One region of the Streptomyces sp. YPW6 genome, then DNA from elsewhere that is predicted to be linked to it. Evidence: riboswitches for the same ligand, from Rfam matches in the RefSeq annotation. Region 1 holds a riboswitch; the other holds the start of a gene.
The links. A riboswitch is a leader RNA that binds a small molecule or an ion and turns the genes downstream of it on or off. The one in region 1 is predicted to bind glycine.

Region 1 (4,206 bases):
CGCCGCCGCACCGCGGCCCTCAGTGGCCTTCGCGGCGGTAGAACGGGCGCACCTTCTCCCGCATCCAGTCGCCGACGAGGTCCTGGGCCACGTCGAGCAGGACCAGATTCACCGGCCAGGGCACCTGGACCCGGCCGAGCGCCCGGCCGATGGCGTCCATGGAGGCGCTCTGCCCCGCCGGGTCCCCGGTGGCGAACTCGACGCCGACGAAGAGGACCGGGTCATCGCCCTCGATGCTGGCCAGCGTCCGGCGGGCGCAGCTCACCACTCCGGTGGCCTCGAACTCCTCGGACACGGCGGTGAGGAATTCGACCGGGTCGTGCTGCCAGTCCGGCTCGAACAGCCGGACCCGGCCGCCGGTGGCGGGCCCGTCCAGGGCGGTGCGGCCCGCCCGGCAGAGCTCGGCGACGGCGGGGGGCGGCAGCGGTATGCCGACCGCGCCGCCCGGGTTCACCGCGATGCCGACCTGCGGGGGCAGGCCGCGGGCGAAGTCGCGGGCGGGCGCGACGGTGAAGGACATGTGGCTGCCGACGCAGCTGAGGAACTGGGCCTCCGAGCTGAAGACGGGGACGAAGGCCGCGCCGTCGATCTCCATCATCGGCAGGTCGAGGTCCGCGCTGGCGGGCGTGCCGCCGTTCGGCAGGGGTACCCAGACGGAGCTGCGGCCGAGCACCTCGACGAGGCGGCCGCCCGCGTCCGGGACGCCGAGCGAGGCCGCCAGCACCTCTTCGAGCTCGTTGGCGGGCCACCCCTGCTGGGGGTGGGCCGGTGCGGGTGCCGGAATGTCCACTGGCTCTGTGCCCTCTCTCAACCGCCCGGGCCGCGCCGCGGCGGCCCTCTGCTCCGGCCAGCACCCTAACCTCAGCGCACGGGGGGAAGCTCAGGCGTCCGTGAAGGAGATCCGGACGAGCGCCCCCGCGGCCTCGCGGTCGAGCAGCACCGCGGAGGTGCAGCCGGGGGGCAGCAGGCCCTGTTCGGTGTCGCGGAGCAGCCGGGCCACAGCGTGCCGGTGGCGGGCGAAGGCGTAGCCGGAGACCCCGCGCCCGCGCTCGCGCTGCCCCTGCCGGGCCACCTCGGGCGTCACGTCGAGCAGGATCAGATGGAGGGTGCGGCCCCGGGCCACCGCGTGCCGGGCGAGCCAGCGGCGTACCCACGTCTGGGTGCCGCAGTCGTGGACGACGACGGACCGACCGGAGCGCAGGGCCTTGCGGAGGCCGAGGTAGTGCGCGGCCCGGACGAGGGGGCGGTAGAGGGCGTAGGGCAGTAACGCGGGGACGGCGGCGGCCCAGGCGTCACGGGTGTTCTGCGAGTCGATGGCCCGCCCCGGCGCGGCGCGCCGGATCAGGGTGGACTTGCCGCTGCCGGGGAGGCCGGAGACCACGACGACGTCACCGGCGGTGAGATCGAGACCGAACGGGGCGTGGCCGGGGCGCCCGCGCAGGTCGCGCACCTCCGGCGCACGGGTCTCCAGCAGTTCCCGCACGGGAGCGCCCCGCCGTGCGGGGATCGCGCCGCGCGCGGCCCCCGCGGCCGGTACCGACCGCTGCAACGTCATCGCCCATCCCCCTGCCGTCGGCTTTCGCACGTCTGCTCCGAAGTGTAAAGAAAAGGCAATGCGGCACAACCGGCCCCGGAGCCGTCGTCCGGATCATGCCGCGACCGCGCCCTTCACGTCTCCGGAAATCCGAGGGGAGACCGGCCCCCCACTTCCGCCCGATGCATGCGATGATGACCCCGCCAACTGCATACCGGCCGTTCGAATCCGCGCGGGAGAGTTCCGGCCACAGTGTGAGCCGGGCGCCGAAGGAGCAAGATCCTCCCTTGAATCTCTCAGGCCCCGTACCGCGTGGATGAGGCAGATCTGAAAAGCGAGTCGCCCTGCGGCTCCACCCAAGGTGCAAGCCGAGCCCTCTGGAACAGAGGCGCCCTGAAGGGGCATACCCCGTCAGGGGCTATCGGCGAACCTCTCAGGTTCCGATGACAGATGGGGAGGATTTTCCGTCCCGACGTCGTCATGCCCTGGAGCCACGCCCATGAGCACTCCCCCCCGTCTGACCGCCCTCGACGCGCTGCATCGCTCGCTCGGCGCCACCATGACCGACTTCGCGGGCTGGGACATGCCCCTGCGGTACGCCAGCGAGCGCGACGAGCACCACGCCGTGCGCACCCGGGCCGGCCTCTTCGACCTCTCCCACATGGGCGAGATCACCGTCACCGGACCCGGGGCCGCCGCCTTCCTGAGCTACGCGCTGGTGGGCAACATCGCCACCGTCGGCAACGGCCGGGCCCGCTACACGATGATCGTCCAGGAGGACGGCGGGATCGTCGACGACCTGATCGTCTACCGCCTGGGCGAGACCGAGTACATGGTGGTCGCCAACGCGGGCAACGCCCAGATCGTGCTCGACGCGCTGACCGAGCGCGTCGGCGGCTTCGACGCCGAGGTGCGTGACGACCGGGACGCGTACGCGCTGCTCGCGGTCCAGGGCCCCGAGTCGCCCGCGATCATGAAGGCCGTCACCGAGGCCGACCTGGATGGGCTGAAGTACTACGCGGGCCTGCCGGGCACGGTCGCCGGGGTCCCCGCGCTCATCGCCCGCACCGGGTACACCGGCGAGGACGGCTTCGAGCTGTTCGTCGCGCCCGAGCACGCCGAGCGGCTGTGGCAGGCGCTCACCGAGGCCGGCGCGCCGCACGGCCTGATCCCGTGCGGGCTCTCCTGCCGGGACACGCTGCGCCTGGAGGCGGGCATGCCGCTGTACGGGCACGAGCTGACGACCGCGCTGACCCCGTTCGACGCGGGGCTGGGCCGGGTCGTGAAGTTCGAGAAGGAGGGCGACTTCATCGGCCGCGAGGCACTGAAGGCCGCCGCCGAGCGCGCCGAGACCGCCCCGCCGCGCAAGCTGGTCGGCCTGATCGCCGAGGGCCGCCGCGTCCCGCGCGCCGGTTTCCCGGTCGTCGCGGACGGCAAGGTGATCGGTGAGGTCACCTCCGGCGCCCCCTCCCCCACCCTGGGCAAGCCGATCGCCATGGCGTACGTGGACGCGGCCTTCGCCGCGCCGGGCACCGAGGGCGTGGGCGTGGACATCCGGGGCACGCACGAGCCGTACGAGGTCGTCGCGCTGCCGTTCTACAAGCGCCAGAAGTGATATCCCGGAAGAACCGGTGACCGGGCGGCCGGCGGTCATCCGCGGCTTCCGGCCCTTCGCACCGCACGCAGGCGTCGCAGAAGTGACGTACCTCCGTCTCACACCGCAAGACCACCGTTCATCAGCACTCCCCCGCGTACAGGAGAATTCAGGTCATGAGCAACCCCCAGCAGCTGCGGTACAGCAAGGAGCACGAGTGGCTGTCGGCCCTCGAGGACGGCGTGGCCACCATCGGCATCACGGAGTACGCGGCCAACGCGCTCGGTGACGTCGTCTACGCCCAGCTCCCGGAGGTCGGTGACACGGTGACCGCGGGCGAGACCTGCGGCGAACTGGAGTCGACCAAGTCCGTCAGCGATCTGTACTCGCCGGTGACCGGTGAGGTGACGGCGGCCAACCAGGACGTCGTGGACGACCCCTCGCTGGTGAACTCCGCTCCCTTCGAGGGCGGCTGGCTGTTCAAGGTGCGCGTCGCGGAGGAGCCGGCCGATCTGCTCTCCGCCGACGAGTACACCGCGTTCTCCGGCAACTGAGACCTTAAGGGACCCCCTGATGTCGCTTCTGAACTCCTCCCTCCACGAGCTGGACCCGGACGTCGCCGCCGCCGTCGACGCCGAGCTCCACCGTCAGCAGTCCACCCTCGAAATGATCGCCTCGGAGAACTTCGCTCCGGTCGCCGTCATGGAGGCGCAGGGCTCCGTCCTCACCAACAAGTACGCCGAGGGCTACCCGGGCCGCCGCTACTACGGCGGCTGTGAGCACGTCGACGTCGTCGAGCAGATCGCGATCGACCGGATCAAGGCCCTGTTCGGCGCCGAGGCCGCGAACGTCCAGCCGCACTCCGGTGCGCAGGCGAACGCCGCCGCGATGTTCGCGCTGCTGAAGCCGGGCGACACGATCATGGGCCTGAACCTGGCCCACGGCGGTCACCTGACCCACGGCATGAAGATCAACTTCTCCGGCAAGCTCTACGACGTGGTCCCGTACCACGTCGACGAGACCGGCGTCGTGGACATGGAGGAGGTCGAGCGCCTCGCCAAGGAGTCCCGGCCGAAGC
Region 2 (4,206 bases), 4.9 Mb from region 1:
CGCCCGCGTCGTGCACCTCGCCGCAGATGTCGGCGACGTGCTCCTCGAACACTCCGTGCGTGGACGGGTAGGTGATCATGAGCACGGCCAGCTCGTCGCGGTGCAGCTCGATCTTGGCGCGCAGGTCCGCGATGTCGACCTCACCGTCGTCGGCGGTCTTCACCACGACGACCTTCATGCCGGCCATGACGGCGCTGGCGGCGTTGGTGCCGTGCGCGGAGGACGGGATGAGGCAGACGGTGCGCTGGTCGTCGCCGTTGGCCCGGTGGTAGGCGCGGACGGCCAGCAGACCCGCGAACTCGCCCTGGGAGCCGGCGTTGGGCTGGATGGACACCGCGTCGTAGCCGGTGACCTCCGCCAGGCGCTCCTCCAGCTCACGGATGAGGGTGAGGAAGCCCTGCGCCTGCTCGGCCGGTGCGAAGGGGTGCAGCGCGCCGAACTCGGGCCAGGTGATGGACTCCATCTCGGCGGTCGCGTTCAGCTTCATGGTGCAGGAGCCGAGCGGGATCATGCCGCGGTCCAGCGCGTAGTCGCGGTCGGCGAGCCTGCGCAGGTAGCGCAGCATCGCGGTCTCGGAGCGGTGCTGGTGGAAGACCGGGTGGGTCAGGATGTCGTCGGAGCGCAGCAGCGCCTCCGGCAGCGTGTCGGCCACCGTGGCGTCCAGCGCCTCGACGTCGCCCTCGGCGCCGAAGGCCGCCCAGACGGCGGAGATCTGGGAGCGGGTGGTGGTCTCGTCGCAGGCGACGGAGACGTGGTCGGCGTCGACGAGGCGGAGGTTGACCCCGCGCTCGCGGGCGTCGGCGACGATGCCGGCGGCCTTGCCGGGAACCCGGACGGTCAAGGTGTCGAAGAACGCGCCGTGCACGACGTCGGCGCCCGCGGTGCGCAGACCGGCGGCGAGGATCGCGGCGTAGCGGTGGGTGCGGCGGGCGATCGTCCGCAGCCCCTCGGGACCGTGGTAGACCGCGTACATCCCGGCCATCACGGCGAGGAGGACCTGCGCGGTGCAGATGTTGCTCGTGGCCTTCTCGCGGCGGATGTGCTGCTCGCGGGTCTGGAGGGCCAGGCGGTAGGCCTTGTTGCCGTCCGCGTCGACGGAGACGCCGACGAGGCGGCCGGGCAGGGAGCGGGCGAACTTCTCGCGGACCGCCATGTAGCCGGCGTGCGGGCCGCCGAAGCCCATCGGGACGCCGAAGCGCTGGGTGGTGCCCACCGCGATGTCGGCGCCGAGCTCGCCGGGCGAGGTGAGCAGGGTGAGAGCCAGCAGGTCGGCGGCGACGGTGACGATCGCACCCAGCTCGTGGGCCTGCTCGATGACGGGCTCGATGGCGCGCACGGCACCGGAGGCGCCCGGGTACTGGAGCAGCACACCGAAGACACCGCGCTCGGCGATCTCGGCGGGGATGCCCTCGCTCAGGTCGGCGACGACGACCTCGACGCCGGTGGGCTCGGCGCGGGTCTCGATGACCGCGACGGTCTGGGGCAGGGTGTCGGCGTCGACCAGGAAGACGCCCTTCTTGACCTTGCCGACGCGCCGCGCGAGGGCCATCGCCTCGGCGGCCGCCGTGCCCTCGTCGAGCAGGGAGGCGCCGGAGGTGGGCAGCCCGGTCAGCTCGGCGACCATCGTCTGGAAGTTCAGGAGTGCTTCGAGCCGGCCCTGGGAGATCTCCGGCTGGTACGGCGTGTAGGCCGTGTACCACGCGGGGTTCTCCATGACGTTGCGCAGGATGACGGGCGGCGTGAAGGTGCCGTAGTAGCCGAGGCCGATCATCGGGGCCAGGACCTCGTTGCGGTCGGCCAGCGAGCGAAGCTCGGCCAGCACCTCCGCCTCGGTGCGCGCCGAGGGGAGGTTCAGGGCCTCCGCACTCTTGATCACGTCGGGCACGGCGGCGGCGGTCAGCTCGTCGAGGGAGCCGTAGCCGACCTGGGCGAGCATCTTCGCCTGCGCCTCGGCATCGGGGCCTATGTGGCGCTGCTCGAACGGAATGCCCTGCTCCAGCTGGGAGAGCGGAGTGCGACGGGGGGTCATGTGGAGGCCTCCTGGTCTGTCACGACCTGCGAGGGGCACCGCGGCGCGGGTGCCCGGACGGCCTCCCCCTCTGTCATCTCAACCTGAGAGCTTCACCGGCCCGCCCGGGGCGAGCCGATTTTCACCGTCGGTGAGGGTCGGGTCCACTTGGGCCTGCGCCCGCACGGATCCGCCCTGCTTTCCAGAGTGACCTCGTCCGTGCGGTACGGGGGCCTGAGAGATTCCGGGGAGGAGTTGCTCCTTCGGCGCCTCCGGCTTCTCCACCGGAGGACTCTCCCGCACGGGGTCAGCAGCCACTGCCAGCCTACCAGCGGCCCCCGCGCCGGAGCTCTCGAGTGGCCGACACCACGGATCTGCATTTGTCTGGTGCTGTGGAGCGACAGGGACCGCCGTGAGCAGTCCGCGACCAGTGGGAGGCACCGTGCAGACGGATATCGATCCACGCCGCCTGATCGGCCGCAAGGCGTTCGATCGCAAGGGCGCCAAGATCGGAACGGTGGATGAGGTCTATCTCGACGACGCGACGGGTGTGCCCGAGTGGGCGGCCGTGCGCACCGGACTCTTCAGCAGGGACGCCTTCGTCCCGCTGGAGCCCAGTGAATTCGTCGAGGACGCCCTGCGCGTCCCCTTCGACCGGGCGTTGATCAAGGGCGCCCCGGACTTCGGCGTCGGCCGGCACCTGTCGCCCGAGCAGGAGCTGCAGCTCTACCGGCACTACGGGCTGGACTCCTCTCCCCCGGAGAAGGCGGCGCCGGACGACCGGGACTTCGGCAGGCTGGCGGGCCAGGAGGAGTAGTCGGGCGGCTCGCGGACGAGCGGCAGCGGGTCGGCGGGCCGCAGCAGGGGGTCGTCGGTCCGGAAGGTGAGGACCCGGCCGGGTGCGCTCCACGGTTTTTCGAACCGGACGGTGACCCGGCCGATCCCGCTCCCCTGTACCCAGCCGTGTCCGTGCTCCTCGTGGTGCACGTCGTGTCCGGCGGGCCAGCGCCGCGCGGCGAGCTGCTCGGCGCCGTCCGCCGCGGGCTCCGGGACGGTCTCCTCCGCGCCGCCCTCCGCGGCCGGCGCCTCGTGTTCCGCGGCCCGCCGCGCGAGCTCCCGGGCGTCGGCGGCCTGGGCGAACAGGTCCTCCTGGGTGTAGTCGGCGAGCCCGGTCACGCCGACCCCGAGAAGCCGTACGCCACCCGTGGTGTCGACGGACTCCAGCAGCCGCCCCGCCGCCTCGCGGACCACGGTGGGGTCGTCGGTGGGGCCTCTGAGCGTCTCGGAGCGGGTCAGCGTGGAGAAGTCGTAGCGGCGCACCTTCAGCACCACCGTGCGGCCGGACCGGTCGGCGGCGCGCAGCCGCTCCACGCACCGCACGGCCAGTCGCTCGACCTCCGCGCGCACCCGCACCCGGTCGTGCAGGTCGACGTCGAAGGTGTCCTCCACCGACACGGACTTGGCGTCCCGCTCGGCGACCACCGGCCGGTCGTCGAGCCCCAGCGCCATCCGGTGGAGCCCGTGGCCGTGCGCCTTGCCGACCAGCCGTACGAGCTCCGCCTCGCCCGCCTCGGCCAGGTCGTGGACCGTGGTCATCCCGGCACGCCGGAGATGGTCACCGGTGGCCGGACCGACCCCCGGCAGGATGCGTACGGACAGGGGGGCGAGCAGCTCGCGCTCGGTGCCCGGCTCGATGAGGACGAGTCCGTCCGGCTTCGCCTGCTCGGAGGCGATCTTGGCGAGCATCTTGGAGCCCGCGAGTCCGACGGAGCCGCTCAGACCGGTCACGGCGCGGATGGCCGTGCGCAGCCCCTCCCCCGTGGCACGGGCCGAGGCCGGGTCGTCGGCTGTCCCGCCGGCTTCCAGGTCCACGAAGGCCTCGTCCAGGCTGAGCGGCTCCACGAGGGGAGAAAGCCGCCCCAGCAGCTCCATGACCTGGTCGCTCACCGTCCGGTACAGGGAGAAGCGGGGCACCAGGTAGGCCGCGTTCGGCGCGAGCCTCCGGGCCTGGGCGGTGGGCATCGCCGAATGCACGCCCAGCCGCCGGGCTTCGTACGAGGCGGTGGCGACCACTCCCCGGGGACCGAGACCGCCCACCACGACCGCCTTGCCACGCAGACTCGGTTTGGCCGCCTGCTCCGCCGACGCGTAGAAGGCGTCCATGTCCAGGTGAAGGATGGTGGGCGCGGGTCTCACAC

Region 2: another riboswitch for glycine. It lies ahead of gcvP (aminomethyl-transferring glycine dehydrogenase); the one in region 1 lies ahead of gcvT (glycine cleavage system aminomethyltransferase GcvT).

Annotation. Positions count from the first base shown of each region.
Region 1 covers NZ_CP076457.1:1,890,436-1,894,641, forward strand. The annotation lists gene KME66_RS08200 (enhanced serine sensitivity protein SseB) at 20-790, opposite strand; gene KME66_RS08205 (AAA family ATPase) at 881-1,555, opposite strand; glycine riboswitch at 1,758-1,855, shown strand; gene gcvT (glycine cleavage system aminomethyltransferase GcvT) at 2,034-3,149, shown strand; gene gcvH (glycine cleavage system protein GcvH) at 3,305-3,682, shown strand; gene glyA (serine hydroxymethyltransferase) at 3,702-4,206, shown strand, end outside.
Region 2 covers NZ_CP076457.1:6,823,147-6,827,352, reverse strand. The annotation lists gene gcvP (aminomethyl-transferring glycine dehydrogenase) at 1-2,029, opposite strand, end outside; glycine riboswitch at 2,221-2,318, opposite strand; gene KME66_RS29970 (PRC-barrel domain-containing protein) at 2,451-2,825, shown strand; gene KME66_RS29965 (DNA polymerase IV) at 2,744-4,204, opposite strand.